2 regions of the Peribacillus sp. NPDC046944 genome follow, and region 1 is predicted to be linked to the other one. Evidence: riboswitches for the same ligand, from Rfam matches in the RefSeq annotation. Region 1 holds a riboswitch; the other holds the start of a gene.
The links. Region 1 has a riboswitch for lysine ahead of ACQKIC_RS13065 (amino acid permease). Riboswitches for the same ligand answer to the same signal wherever they lie in the genome.
Positions count from the first base shown of each region.

Region 2: it holds a riboswitch for lysine, as region 1 does, so the genes downstream of both, ACQKIC_RS07570 (aspartate kinase) here and ACQKIC_RS13065 (amino acid permease) in region 1, are expected to answer to the same signal.

Region 1 covers NZ_JBNNML010000006.1:157,268-165,105, forward strand. The annotation lists gene ACQKIC_RS13025 (metal ABC transporter permease) at 1-158, opposite strand, end outside; gene ACQKIC_RS13030 (metal ABC transporter permease) at 155-1,078, opposite strand; gene ACQKIC_RS13035 (metal ABC transporter ATP-binding protein) at 1,089-1,841, opposite strand; gene ACQKIC_RS13040 (metal ABC transporter solute-binding protein, Zn/Mn family) at 1,853-2,770, opposite strand; gene ACQKIC_RS13045 (helix-turn-helix transcriptional regulator) at 3,038-3,241, shown strand; gene ACQKIC_RS13050 (hypothetical protein) at 3,241-3,540, shown strand; gene ACQKIC_RS13055 (hypothetical protein) at 3,542-3,694, opposite strand; gene ACQKIC_RS13060 (LacI family DNA-binding transcriptional regulator) at 3,782-4,744, shown strand; lysine riboswitch at 4,975-5,157, shown strand; gene ACQKIC_RS13065 (amino acid permease) at 5,255-6,706, shown strand; gene ACQKIC_RS13070 (glycoside hydrolase family 13 protein) at 6,754-7,838, opposite strand, start outside.
Region 2 covers NZ_JBNNML010000003.1:392,139-399,976, reverse strand. The annotation lists gene ACQKIC_RS07595 (enoyl-CoA hydratase) at 1-405, shown strand, start outside; gene ACQKIC_RS07590 (electron transfer flavoprotein subunit beta/FixA family protein) at 549-1,322, shown strand; gene ACQKIC_RS07585 (electron transfer flavoprotein subunit alpha/FixB family protein) at 1,390-2,367, shown strand; gene trxA (thioredoxin) at 2,575-2,889, shown strand; gene uvrC (excinuclease ABC subunit UvrC) at 2,989-4,761, shown strand; lysine riboswitch at 4,823-5,000, shown strand; gene ACQKIC_RS07570 (aspartate kinase) at 5,089-6,321, shown strand; gene ACQKIC_RS07565 (DUF3899 domain-containing protein) at 6,429-6,779, opposite strand; gene ACQKIC_RS07560 (peptide ABC transporter substrate-binding protein) at 7,077-7,838, shown strand, end outside.

The sequences.
Region 1 (7,838 bases):
GACCCCGTTATTAAAAACGCCAATACGATGCCGGGTAAAACCGAGTGACTGATTGCATCGCCAATCAAGGTCATCTTCCTTACTATTAAAAAACACCCCAGTACACTGCAGGAACTCGCTACAAGTGCCCCGACTAAGATAATCCAAAAATCGTTCATGCTGAATGGCTTCCTTTCCTTTTTTCCTGTTCATGTACATAGATCTTTTTTGCCGAAACCCTTCTCCACGTCTTGGAGATGACTCCACGTTTAGGAGCAAAAAGCATGGAAAAGAAAAACCAGACCGTGGCCGATAAAACAATCAAAGGGCCTGTTGGCAGGTTATTGACCGACGTGCTGATTAATGTCCCGGACACCCCGCTCAGCAAACCGAAAATTCCAGAGAGTATGACCATGATATGCAGGCGCTCCGTCCAGTACCTGGCAGAAACGGCTGGGGTAATCAGCAAGGATGCCATCAACACTACCCCTACCGCCTGAATGCCGATGACGACAGCCGCCACTATCAGCATCATGATGAAATAGTCGAGGAATACTACCGGCAATCCCATCCCCTTGGCAAATCCAGGATCGAAGGACAATAGCTTAAATTCCTTGAAAAATAACGTACAAGTGAAAATGAGTATAAAGGAAACGGTCATCATCATATACACATCCGACATCACCATCGATGCCGTTTGCCCGAACAGAAAAGTGTCCAGTCCGCTTTGGTTTCCATATTCACTCTGCTGGATTTGGGTTAGCAATACGATTCCCAATCCAAAGAATGAAGTCAATACGATGCCTAGTGCCGCATCCTGTTTGATTTTACTGTACCTCGTCAGTATGCTAATCAGAAAAACCGCCACTAAACCTGCGACGGCCGCTCCGATCAGAAAGAAGGAGGTCGACTTCACCCCTGTTACTATGAAAGCGACGCAAATCCCAGGCAAGGCCGCATGTGCGAGCGTGTCACCCAATAGGGATTGTTTTCTCAAGTAAGCAAAACTTCCGATGACTCCACTGCTTAAGCCAAGGAACATGGTGCCTAGCAATATCCATCTTGTGTTGGGGTCCGCAAGTATATCCAGAACGTTCATCGTGTACACCTCATTTCAATAGCAAGCCTGACTCAGCATCGGATAATATCGCTAACCGTCCTCCATATGTCTCCTGCAAAAACTCAGGAATGAAGACCTCTTCTGTCGGACCAATCTTCATCACCTTTTTATTCAGCAACATCGTCCAATCGAAATATTCCTTCACAGTCGACAAATCATGATGCACTACAAGAACTGTCTTCCCTTTTTCTTTCAGCTCCATCAATAGCTGGATGATTGCCTTTTCCGTTGCGGCATCAACGCCCACAAATGGTTCATCCATGAAATAGATGTCCGCTTCCTGCGCCAACGCCCGTGCCAGGAAAATCCGTTGCTGCTGCCCGCCGGAAAGCTGACTAATCTGACGGTCAGCATACTCAACCATCCCTACTTTTTCCAGACATTCCATCGCCTTCATTCGTTCAGCCTTCCCGGGACGCTTCAACCAGCCCAGGTGCCCGTACCTGCCCATCATCACGACATCGAGTGCATTTGTCGGGAAATCCCAGTCCACCGATTCTCGCTGTGGTACATAACCGATACTCTTCCTCATGGATTTATAAGAAGCACCATGGATCGTGACTTTCCCGGCTAGTCTTGGAACCAATTCAAGAATCCCCTTGATCAAGGTGGATTTCCCCGCCCCATTCGGACCGATGATACCAATCAGATTCCCTTCCGGAACCTCGAATGTAACATCTTCGACCACCGGCTTTTTATGATAAGCTATCGTCAGATTCTCGACTTTCAACGCATAATTCATCCCATTTCCTCCTATTTTAATGCCTTCACGATCGTATCGGTATTATGCCGGACCATTCCGATATAGGTTCCTTCTTCCGTGCCTTTTTCCCCCATTGCATCCGAGAACAGCTCGCCGCCTATTTCCACGCTATGGCCTTGCTTTTCAGCTCCCTGAATGACCGCTTCGATAGCCTTTTTCGGTACGCTTGATTCCACGAAAATGGCTTTGATTTCATTTTCCACAAGATATTCACGCATATCCGTTACATCCTTCGAACCATATTCCGATAGAGTATTCATCCCCTGAAGCCCTCTCACTTCCAATCCATATGATTTGCCGTAATACCCAAAAGCATCATGTGCCGTGACGAGGACCCGCTGATTCTCCGGAATCTTATTTATCTCCTCATGGACATATTCATCAAGTTCCTTCAACTGGATAACATAGGCTTCATAATTTTCTAGATAACTAGCTTCATGGTCCGGGTCATTTGCAATCAGCTCTTCCTTCACGGCTTCCGCTGCCACCATCCAAAGCTTTACATCAAACCAGACATGCGGGTCATGTTCCGTTTCACTGACCTTATGAAGCTGATCCCCCGTAAAGTCTTTCGTCACCGCAATCGTCGGTTTCTCCTTACTCATCATTTCAAAGATATCCGTCATTTTCCCTTCAAGGTGCACACCGTTATAAAAAATCATGTCAGCTGAATCAAGTGTTTTCACGTCCCCCTGCGTTGCCTTATATAGGTGGGGGTCGACTCCCGGCCCCATTAAACTTGTGACCTTCACATGTTCACCGCCGATATTCTCGACCAAGTCCCCAATCATCCCCGTCGTAGCTACTACATTCAGCTTTCCTTGAACGTGATTCGATGGTTCATTGCTACATCCTGATATCATGACCACTGCCATAAGCAAGCTTCCAACCCATTTCAAAAACTTCATGTATTCCCCTCCATTTTATAGCCCTATATAAAAAAGTTTACCAAGGGCAAGATTTAGGCCAAAAAAAATCCGTTATATTTTGTCCTACGCGCTAGAATGTTTCCTCTATACAACTTATTTTATACTATACACAATTATTCGTAAAAAGTGCAAATTTTTAAATGTTGGACTGAAGAAATTTAATGCAGGAAAATATATACAAAACAACTTTTGTAAAGTATACTTTACGTACAGTGAGCTTTACATTAAAGAAAGGAGCCTGAGGGGTTGAAAAACAAATTACGGGATATGCGCAAGTCTCATCAACTTACACAAGAAAAGCTATCCGAACTAACGGGCGTATCCCGGCAGACGATTATTTCTATAGAATCCGGAAGATTCGATCCATCCATCAAGCTTGCTTACAAACTGGCAAAAGTGTTCGATTTGACCATTGAGGATATATTTCTATTTGAGGAGGAGGAAATGTAATGGATTTTAACTGGTGGGCTTTTTTAGGAAGTACCCTTGGCATCATCGGAGGGCTGGCTGGATTAAGGGGAGGTCGCCGTGCCGCTGCCAAGCGACGGGGATTGGATGAACGATTTGACCTCATCCGAACTAAAGCACGGGCAACCAGCTGGTTTTTCACCCTTTTTGGGATCTATATCTTTTTCTTCTTATTATTTTTTGGCGTAAAACTCTCTGTTGCCCCTGTTCTAGGTATTCTCTTACTTCTTCATCTCGGGTCATGGGCGATTTCCGTTTTTTATTATGAAGCAAAGCTTTAAATCATTTTTGTGATTTTACTGCTAGATAAGCTAACCCCAACTCAATCCCGCAAAGCACGATCAAACAAAGCAAAGTCGTTAACATCTTCATCCCTCCTTCAAGACTTTTATTAATCTTAAAGGATGAAACCCATACCAGAACAAGTCCCAGCATGAAGGCATTTCCCCTTTATGCTTTCGTTCTCTTGCTCTGAAATGGGTTTCATAGGGTAGACTGTAAAAAACGAAAAATGGTGATCTAATGACGAACATAAAAAAAATCGCTGAATATGCAGGTGTATCGATTACGACCGTATCTCGCGTGATGAATAACCATCCTTATGTAAGTGAGGAAAAGAGAAAGAGTGTACTAAAGGCCATCGAGCAATTGAACTATACGAGAAATATCAACGCCATCCATCTTACGAAAGGCAAGACTCATCTGATTGGCGTCATCATTCCATACACCAATCACCCCTATTACGGAGCAATCATCCAGGGAATTAATAAACAAGCAAATGTCCTTGGTTACCATATTGTCATCTTCCAAACACAATATGAAAGAGAGAAAGAAATCCAAGCACTGAAAATGTTACAAATGAAGCAACTCGATGGCATCATCGTCTGTTCTAGAATCTCAGAAATGAAAGTGCTCTTGGAGTATCATGTCTACGGTCCGATTATCTTATGTGAAGATACATCGCAGTCAGAATTTTCTTCGATCAGCATCGACCATTATGCCGCCTTTTCCTCAGCCCTCGACTACTTGGTAAACAAGGGATATAAGAAAATAGGCTACAGCCTTGGGCGAAAAAAGAGCAGGAATAGTTCACTTCGGATAAAGGCGTTTGAAGATAGCATGAAAAAACATCATTTTATAAGTAAAGAGGAATGGCTGTTTGAAGGCAGTTACTATATCAAAGACGGAGAAAGGGCCTTTCAAGAATGGGTCGCCATGCAGGATAAGCCAGAGGCCATCATTATAACGAACGATGATACGGCAGCTGGCTTCATCATTTCCGCTCAAAAAGCGGGAGTTAAGATACCTGAAGACGTCGCCATCCTTGGTTTCAATAACGATAGTATTAGCGAAATGCTGGACATCTCGACTATATCCCTACCCTTGGATTCGATTGGGAGAATGGCTGTTGACCTTTTTGAGGATCCTGCCACGATCAAACATGTAAAGCTAGGTTTCAGCCTTATAACGCGAAAAAGTGTATAATAATCAGAATTATTTGTTTTTATTATTCACCTATATTATCTATTTGAACACTAAATGGTTTGATTCATGTCTAATTAGGGAAAAAGATACTTGAAAAATAAACATTGCGCTCTCTAGAGGAATATTTTATAATTTTAATATAGCAAATTTCATTCAGTGACTCACAAACTGTATGTCACCATTTAAAATTCGCGTTATTAACAGTACGAATTGAATACTTCCTCATTTACCGATGAGTTAGAGGCTGCGGCTTATAAAAGTAACACGGACGAGATTCAGGAAAGTTGACGACTCCGTTTGAAAGGATAAGTTGCCGAAGTGTAGAAATATTCCTTGTATTTCTAGGCTGGCGATGTTTTCGAACAGGAACATCACTGTCACGTTTTCATAAAACGTGGGGAGCTATCTTCGGAAGGATTAAACGGGTATCTATATACAGCCGTCGATCTTTTTCGACTGCTGTTTTTTTTATATTCCGTCCCCTTCCCATAAAAAGGAGTGTAACATCAATTGAAAAATCAACAACAAAATTCAAATCCTACTGAACTGAAAAGGAGTCTGAAAGCTAGGCACCTTATGATGATATCTCTAGGTGGAACAATCGGCACCGGACTATTTTTAGCGAGTGGTGGTGCCATTCATACGGCTGGCCCCGGTGGTGCATTAGTTGCTTATGCGGTAATTGGCGCCATGGTTTTTTATTTAATGACAAGCCTTGCCGAGATGGCTGCTTATATGCCAGTTGCCGGTTCGTTCCGCGTTTATGCATCCAAATTCGTCGATCCCTCTTTCGGTTTTGCGATTGGGTGGAATTATTGGTATAACTGGGCCATCACGATAGCAGCTGAATTGGCGGCCGTTGTCCTGATCATGAAATTTTGGTTCCCGGATACTCCATCATTCATTTGGAGTGCCGTTGCATTACTCATCATGTTCTTAATTAACTATATGTCCGTTAAGGGCTTTGGCGAAGCCGAATATTGGTTTGCAATGATTAAAATCGTGACCGTCATTATCTTCTTAATTACTGGTTTTTTAATCATTTTTGGCATCATGGGCGGAAATGATCCGATTGGTTTTTCTAATTTCACCATGGGTGATGGGCCATTTAATGGAGGCTTCTTTACCATTCTAGGAGTCTTCATGGCAGCTGGCTTCTCCTTCCAAGGAACGGAATTGCTTGGAGTAACCGCTGGAGAAAGTGAAGATCCTGAGAAAAACATCCCTAGGGCGATCAAATCCGTTTTTTGGCGCATTATCTTATTCTATATCCTAGCAATCTTTGTCATAGGAATGATCATTCCTTTCACGGATGCACGTTTACTAAGTGAAGATGTTGCCGTCAGTCCATTTACGCTTGTTTTTGAACGCGCAGGCCTTGCCTTTGCCGCTGCTGTCATGAACGCAGTCATTTTAACATCCGTACTTTCAGCTGGTAACTCTGGCATGTATGCCTCAACCCGTATGCTATGGGATTTAGCACGTGACGGAAAAGCACCGAAGTTCCTTGGCAAGCTTGATAAAAGAGGCGTACCTGTAAATGCTCTTATCGTGACTTCTTTAGTCGGATGTCTTGCTTTCTTGGCTTCCTTCTTCGGGGATGGAGTCGTGTATATTTGGTTACTGAACGCTTCCGGCATGGCTGGTTTCGTCACATGGGTCGGGATTGCCCTTGCCCACTATCGATTCCGAAAAGCTTATATCGCTCAAGGTCTGGATTTAAATGACCTCCCATACCGTTCAAGAACCTTTCCGTTCGGTCCGGTTTTTGCGCTTGTCCTTTGCCTCTTCATCATCCTTGGACAAGGCTATCAAGCTTTCAGCACAGACGGAATTGATTGGAACTCCATGTTTGTTTCCTACATTGGTCTTCTTTTGTTCTTCGTTCTCTGGCTCGGATATAAAATTAAACATAAATCCAAAATCATTCCCCTTGAGGAATGTGATCTAAAAGTGAAATAAAAAAAAGGACCTGAATCTCTCTTCAACAGAGAAGTTCAGGTCTTTTCTTATTTCAAAAGGTAGACACGGCATTCATATGGACGCAACGGTTCACTGGAGACCGTGTCGCTTTCCTCCTGCTCATAATTGCCGATCAACAGGGTAGCCTTTAATGAATGTAACGCCGTCGGTATCGTCAAAGTCGCTTCTTGTCCCTTAAAGTTGCATAGCACAAGCACCTTTTCCTCACCTAGCGTCCTCGTATAGGCAAAAATCTGTTCATCATCCGGACAAAGTAAATCAAAACGACCATATACGATAATGTCATGTTGTTTACGTAATTGAATGAGCTTTTTATAAAAATGAAAAATGGATTGATGATCATTATAGGCCTTCTCTGCATTGATTTCCGGGTAGTTGGCATTCACGCCGATCCATGGAGTTCCTGTCGTGAATCCCGCATTCCGTCCATCATTCCACTGCATGGGTGTTCGCGCATTATCTCGACTACGTGCATGAATGGCAGCCATCATCTTTTCTTTTGACCATCCATACGTATTCACTAATTCTTCATAGGAATTCATCGTTTCTATGTCACGATACTCTTCTATGCTTTCAAAAGCGATATTGGTCATTCCCAGCTCTTCCCCCTGGTAGATATAGGGTGTCCCCTTTAACATATGAAGACAAGCAGCAAGCATCTTCGCACTTTCCACCCGATACTCCCCATCATCTCCGAATCTTGATACAACTCTTGGCTGGTCATGGTTATTCCAGTACAAACTGTTCCAACCTACCTCTTCCAACCCATATTGCCATTTTGAGAGAATCCCTTTTAAATCGCTCAGATCCCATTTTTCATTATTCCATTTTCCTTCCGGTCCTCCCCCTATATCCATATGTTCAAATTGGAAGACCATATGTAATTCCCCACGATCCTCCCCTGTGTAGAGTACCGCGTCATCTGGTGAAACACCGGGCATTTCTCCAACTGTCATCACATCATAATCAGAAAGGACGCGTTGATTGACTTCCTGCAAGAACTCATGAATTCTGGGTCCATTCAGGAAATAGGGACTTCCATCGCCGTGCTGTTTTCCATCCAAAATGTTTCCATCCATGTATCGCTGGTCCTTCGATAGAAAGTTAATGA
Region 2 (7,838 bases), on a different contig from region 1:
CGTGCAAAATTAGGTTTGCCTGAGCTGCAACTTGGATTGATTCCTGGATATGCTGGTTCACAGCGCCTACCACGGTATGTCGGAACGGCAAAAGCTGCTGAAATGCTATTTACGAGTGAGCCAATAACGGGTCAACAAGCTGTACAGTGGGGTTTGGCAAACCACGCTTACACTGATGAAGAATTATTGCCTAAAGCTAAGGAATTGGCCGCTAAGATTGTCAAGAAAAGCCCGCTAGCCTTGAAGTCCGCTATAGAACTATTGAATTATTCGAAGGGTGATTCCTACTATAAAGGTGTAGAAAAGGAAACCGTCCTATTCGGAGAAGCCTTTGACAGCGCTGATGCAAAAGAGGGAATCGATGCTTTTATAAATAAAAGGGAACCGGTATTTAAAGGAGAATGATCCTTAAGCCACCCTTTTGATTAGTAAATTTATTACTTATATTTTAAAAAAATGCAGGATTTTAAGGAATTCTGAAGAATACCATTATAAGTATGCCTAAAAAACACAATCTTCAAAACTCAAATTATTCGGGAGGTATTATCGTGAACATTTATGTGCTACTGAAAAGAACATTTGATACAGAAGAAAAAATTACGCTTTCTAACGGGAAAATTAATGAGGATGGAGCAGAATTCATCATCAATCCATACGATGAGTATGCCGTAGAAGAAGCCATCCAAGTGCGTGATGCTCAAGGTGGAGAAGTAACGGTTATTTCCGTCGGTTCTGAAGAGGCTGAAAAACAATTGCGTACAGCGCTTGCTATGGGTGCTGACAAAGCTGTTCTAATAAATATCGAAGACGACATAGAAAATGGCGATCAATTCACGACTGCCAAAATTATTGGAGAGTACTTAAAAGATAAAGAAGCTGATCTGATCATTGCAGGTAACGTGGCCATTGATGGTGGATCTGGACAAGTAGGACCGCGTGTAGCAGAAATATTGGATATCCCTTATATCACAACCATTACGAAATTAAGCATTTCAGGTGGAAATGTAAGCGTTATCCGTGATGTAGAAGGGGATTCAGAAACAATCGAAGCCTCACTGCCACTGCTGGTAACGGCGCAGCAAGGTTTGAACGAGCCTCGTTATCCATCTTTACCGGGGATCATGAAAGCGAAGAAGAAACCGCTTGAAGAGTTGGAATTGGATGATTTGGATTTGGAAGAAGACGATGTCGAGGCAAAAACAAAAACGATTGAGATCTTCCTTCCAGCCAAAAAAGAAGCTGGTAAAGTATTGAATGGTGAGATTCCGAACCAAGTTAGCGAACTTGTTCAATTATTACGCAGTGAAGCAAAAGTAATTTAATAGAAGGATTTCTATTGAAAATAAAACACAACAAAAAGATAAAATAGAGCACAGGAGGTTTTTAAAAATGGCTAGAAAGTTTCTTGTATTGGGCGAAGTACGCGATGGTTCTCTTAGAAATGTATCGTTCGAAGCTATCGGAGCGGCTAAACTTGCTGCAGACGGCGGAGAAATCGTAGGTGTTTTAGTTGGTGACAGTGTTCAGTCTTTTGGGAGTGAATTGATTCAGTATGGTGCCGACCGAGTGGTAGTGGTCGAAAACGATCAATTAAAACAATATACATCAGATGGATATGCTCAAAGTTTACTAGCTATTATCGAGCAAGAAAAACCAGAAGGCATTTTCTTCGGTCATACGGCATTAGGGAAAGACTTGGCTCCTAAATTAGCTGGCAAGCTGGAATCAGGTTTGATTTCAGATGTGACGTCCATTGAAGAAGAAGGCGGAAATATCGTCTTCACTCGCCCGATATATTCAGGTAAAGCCTTTGAAAAGAAAATCGTCACAGATGGTATTGTATTCGCGACCATCCGTCCGAATAACATTGAACCTCTATCGAAAGATGAGTCCCGTTCTGGGGATGTATCTACATTAAATGTGGATATTAAAGATTTACGTACAATTATCAAGGATGTAGTAAGAAAGGCAAGTGAAGGGGTCGACCTTTCAGAAGCGAAAGTGGTCATCGCCGGTGGGCGAGGTGTGAAAAGTGAAGATGGTTTCGAACCTTTGAAAGAGCTTGCTGAAGTTCTTGGGGGAGCAGTCGGAGCCTCTCGTGGTGCGTGTGATGCTGATTATTGCGATTACTCTTTACAAATCGGACAAACGGGTAAAGTTGTTACGCCTGACCTTTATATTGCCTGCGGAATTTCCGGAGCCATACAGCATTTAGCAGGGATGTCCAACTCCAAAATCATCGTAGCCATCAATAAAGATCCTGAAGCCAATATTTTCAATGTGGCCGATTACGGAATCGTCGGGGACTTATTCGAAGTTATCCCATTGTTAACGGAAGAATTCAAAAAGTTAAAGGTGAATGCTTGATTTGTAAGTTGATATAAAAGAAAAGGCGTCTGTCAGGGAATGAACTGGCAAGCGCCTTTTCTTTTTATGACAATCTATTAGGTTCTAGGCAGTATTTTTTCTCTGTTTATGGACATGCTACCATTGAAGCAAAATAATAGCATCTGTTCCTGTTACAATGTTATACTGTCTATAGTTATTTGAGTACATTTTAGGAGGATAAAATATATGGCTATCGTAAATTCAACTGATCAAACATTCACAGCAGATACTAATGAAGGTGTCGTTCTTGTAGACTTTTGGGCTCCATGGTGTGGACCATGTAAAATGATCGCTCCTGTTCTTCACGAGTTAGATGAAGAAATTGGCGACAAAGCAAAAATCGTAAAAGTGGACGTTGATGAAAACCAAGAAACAGCTGGAAAATTCGGCGTTATGAGCATCCCTACTTTAATCGTTCTTAAAGACGGTGAAGTTGTGGATAAAGTGGTTGGATTCCAACCGAAGGAAGCTCTGGCTGAACTTCTTGCTAAACACGCTTAATTTGAATGAAGGAAGAGCTTCAGGTCTACGGACTTGAAGCTTTTTTTTGTATCTTGATATATAATTGATTGTAGAATGGGAGAACAGGAGGCTGAATGCATGAATCAACGGATAAAGAATAAACTTGCCCTTCTCCCTGATCAGCCTGGTTGTTATTTAATGAAGGATCGTCAGGGAACGATCATTTATGTTGGCAAGGCGAAAGTATTGAAAAACCGCGTCCGTTCATATTTCACGGGCTCACATGATGGGAAAACATTCAGGCTCGTAAATGAAATCGAGGATTTCGAGTATATCGTTACCTCCTCCAATATCGAGGCGCTTATTTTAGAACTGAATTTAATCAAAAAACACGATCCAAAATATAACGTCATGTTGAAGGATGACAAGACCTACCCATTCATCAAGTTGACGGCTGAAAAACACCCGCGTTTGATCATCACGAGAAAAGTCAAAAAAGATAAAGGGAAATACTTTGGTCCTTATCCCAATGCTTTTGCGGCCAATGAAACGAAAAAACTTCTGGATCGGATCTATCCATTAAGGAAATGTAATACGCTTCCAGACCGTGTCTGCCTATATTACCACCTTGGCCAGTGCTTGGCCCCTTGCGTTTATGATGTAGAGGAACGGGAATATAAGCAAATCGTCGATGATATTAACCGATTTTTAAATGGCGGTCATACCGAGATAAAGAAAGAACTCACGGAAAAAATGCTTGAAGCCTCTGAAATGCTCGATTTTGAACGGGCGAAGGAATATCGGGATAAAATTGCCCACATCGAGATTACAATGGAAAAACAGAAAATGATGACGACTGATTTCATTGACAGGGACGTATTCGGTTTTGCCTATGATAAAGGGTGGATGTGCGTACAAGTATTTTTTGTGCGACAAGGGAAACTGATTGAAAGAGATGTTTCGCTCTTTCCGGTCTACGATGAACCGGAACAGGAGCTTCTTACGTATCTCGGACAGTTTTATGAAAAGGCCAATCACTTTAAGCCAAAAGAGATATTGTTGCCGGAGTCTGTTGATGCCGAGCTGGCGGAGAGCTTGCTTGGTGTAAAAACGCTTCATCCGAAAAGGGGCGCGAAAAAGGATATGCTGCAATTGGCAAATAAAAACGCCTCCATCGCCCTTCAAGAGAAGTTCTCATTAATTGAACGGGATGAAGAAAGAACGATTAAGGCAGTGGAGAATTTAGGGGATAAGTTAGGCATCTACACTCCACATCGTATCGAGGCTTTTGATAACTCGAATATTCAAGGAAGTGATCCTGTATCTGCTTTGGTCGTTTTCATTGATGGCAAGCCGGAAAAGCGGGAGTATCGAAAGTATAAAATTAAAACGGTGAAAGGGCCTGATGATTACGAATCGATGCGTGAAGTTGTCCGAAGAAGATATTCACGCGTCTTAAAAGATGGCCTTCCACTTCCTGACTTGATCATCATCGATGGAGGGAAAGGACATGTGGAGGCCGTTCGGGACATTTTGGAAAATGAACTCGGTCTCGATATTCCGCTTTCTGGCCTTATTAAGGATGAAAAACACAGGACATCCCAATTGATGATTGGAAACCCGCTCGAACTGATTCCACTTGATTCGCGAAGTCAGGAATTTTACTTGCTACAAAGAATCCAAGATGAAGTGCATCGGTTCGCGATTACCTTCCATCGCCAGCTTCGTGGGAAAAATGCCATTCATTCACTTCTGGATGATATTCCAGGTGTAGGTGAGAAAAGAAGAAAGCAGCTGTTACGGCATTTCGGGTCATTGAAAAAAATGAAAGAGGCCTCAGTCGAACAGATAATCGAAGCGGGAATGCCTAAAAATGTAGCGGATGGAATCTTTAGAAAATTACAAGAATGACCTTGCGAGTGTCTTTTTCCTATGCTATGCTTAAAAGGGATTTTTAAACAAGACAATTTAAAGTGCTGATAGAGGTGCGGAATTCAATAGTAAAAACCTAGAGAAGTATGAGCTTCAATGAAGGGTTTTGAAAGGGAATGACGCCGAAGGAAAACAAGACTCATACCTTGTTTTTCTGGTCTGACCATTTAAAAGATGGCAGATTGTCAGGGTTGATACCTTGGAGAGCTATCTCACTGTGATTACTGAACGGATACGTAACCACAGCAATGAGATATTCTCATTGCTTTTTTTATTGCCTAAAAAAGATAGAGAGGGTGCATGAGAATGGCACTGATTGTACAAAAATTTGGCGGTACTTCTGTAGGGAGTGTCGAGAAAATCAAACATGTCGCTAATCGTGTAATCGAGGAAGCTGAAAAAGGTAATGACGTCGTTGTCGTTGTTTCGGCAATGGGGAAGACAACGGATGAATTGGTTTCCATGGCGAGAGATATTTCCGCATCCCCAAGTAAGAGGGAAATGGATATGTTATTGACGACCGGGGAACAAGTTACGATTGCCTTGTTAACGATGGCATTGGTGGAAAAGGGGCATGAAGCCGTATCCTTTACGGGCTGGCAGGCTGGGATGCAGACAGAGTCCGTTCACGGAAATGCGCGAATTTTAAATATCGATGCTTCCAGAATTCAAGCTCAGTTGCAAGCAAAAAAGATCGTCATCGTTGCCGGTTTTCAAGGAATGGATGAACATGGGGAAATCACGACATTGGGTCGGGGCGGTTCCGATACAACGGCGGTTGCCATAGCCGCAGCACTACACGCAAACCGATGCGATATTTATACCGATGTAACCGGTGTTTTCACAACAGATCCACGCTACATAAAAAACGCCAGGAAATTAACATCCGTATCTTATGACGAAATGTTGGAGCTGGCCCATTTAGGGGCTGGGGTCCTGCACCCACGGGCCGTTGAATATGCAAAAAACTATCAAATCTCGCTTGAAGTCCGTTCAAGCTTAGAAAAAGAATCTGGGACCATCATTGAGGAGGAAGCGAATATGGAAGAGAATTTAATTGTACGGGGTATTGCTTTTGAGGATAGCATCACAAGAGTTACAGTGAACGGCTTGCCTCGATCACTTGGTGTATTATCCACGATTTTCACGACACTGGCGAAAAATCACATAAATGTAGATATCATCATCCAGAGCATGACATCAGAAGATACGACCAATCTCTCTTTTTCTATTAAAAGCGAAGATACAAAAGCAGCTTTAATGGTTCTTGAAAACAATAAAAGCCAGTTGGAATTTGATGATATAGAAACGGAAGGCGAGTTGGCTAAAGTCTCTATCGTCGGTTCAGGAATGGTTTCCAATCCCGGAGTGGCCGCAGAGATGTTTGAAGTCATGGCGAATACAGGGATCCAAGTGAAAATGGTCAGCACTTCGGAAATCAAAGTTTCTACCGTCGTAAACGAAAAGGAAATGGTCAAAGCGGTTGAAGCGCTTCACGAGGCGTTCAAACTGGGACAGCACGCCAAAGTCCTTGCCTGATTGACTAAAACTGATGAAAAGATGTACCTAATGCTTTTATAAAGAAAAAGGGCACCTAAAAAAAGGTTGCCCTTTTTCGGTGCCCGGACTGTATGGAAAGATTAATATCAAAGATAATAGACGGCTAGAGAGAGTAGCATGATGCAAAATAGGATAAGACCTACGACAAGGGTGAAGGAAGAGGAAAGGGAGATGATATCGGAAAGTTTAGGGATGTCTTCTTTTTCCTCCCCTACATGCTGATTTTGTATTTGGAATACTCTCCGGAAACTATAAAAGACTACGTCGAAAAATCCTCGTTGGACGACGAAAGTAACCAATGCTAGAAGAATCAGTCCTCCACTGATGTAAAAGGTCATATTAATAAAATTCAATAGAGAGAGATCTTGATGGAATATAAGGGATAACAAAATGGATAGCACGATACCAAATCCCGTACCTATAAGTATTTTTTTCATTCTTTTTACCTCGATTTTCTTTTTATAAGTATATCAAAAACACTAAATAAACAAAAATGATTTTTTGAAATAGTATGAAAAAGCGATAGTAAAAAACATAATAGTATTCTAAAAAATCCGATAAAACGGCGTAAGCAGCACTTTAAAGCCTTAAAGTAGTAAAAACCTAGGTTTTCCTTGGTTTTTGAGTATTTTTAATTTTTTAGAAATAATTTATTATTCTAACTTATATACAAAATCAAAAAAATCAGTATAATGAAAATATGATTTTAAAATATAGAAAGAAGGTCAAAGCAGATGAAAAAATCTAAATTTACAATCTTTGCTGGTCTTATGCTAGTTCTTAGCGTCATTCTAGCAGCATGTGGCGGCAATTCAGATAACTCTGAGAAAAAGTCAGATGGAACGAAATTAGCTGAAAAACAAGAGATTAGTATTATGAGTAAATCCGAAATCCCAGTCATGGATTCCGTTAAAACAACAGATACAGTAGGATTCAACTATTTGAACAATGTGAACGAAGGCTTATATACCATTGATAAGGACGGAGAGACAGTGCCGGCTCTTGTTGACGGAGAACCTGAAATCAGTAAAGACGGAAAAACGTATACGTTTAAATTAATAGATGCAAAGTGGTCGAATGGTGACCCAGTTACGGCAAATGATTTCGTTTTTGCCTTTAAACGGGCGATGGATCCTGAAGTAGCTTCTGAATATGGTCCATATATGATGAATGGCAAAATCGCAGGTGCAACAGAAATTACGAAGGCAGCTGCTGAAAAGAAAAAATACGATTTAGACAGCCTTGGTGTGCAAGCGGTTGACGACAAAACATTGGAAATTACGTTTGAAAAACCACTTGCATACTGGAAAGAGTATTTATCGTTTGCGACATTCTTCCCGCAAAACGAAAAGTTTGTTACAGAACAAGGTGACAAGTACGCTACAAGTGCAGAAACGCTCTTATACAATGGTCCCTTTGTCATGACTTCTTGGAATGGGCCAACTGCGACAGAATGGGAACTTCAAAAGAACAAGAATTACCGCGATGCGGATTCA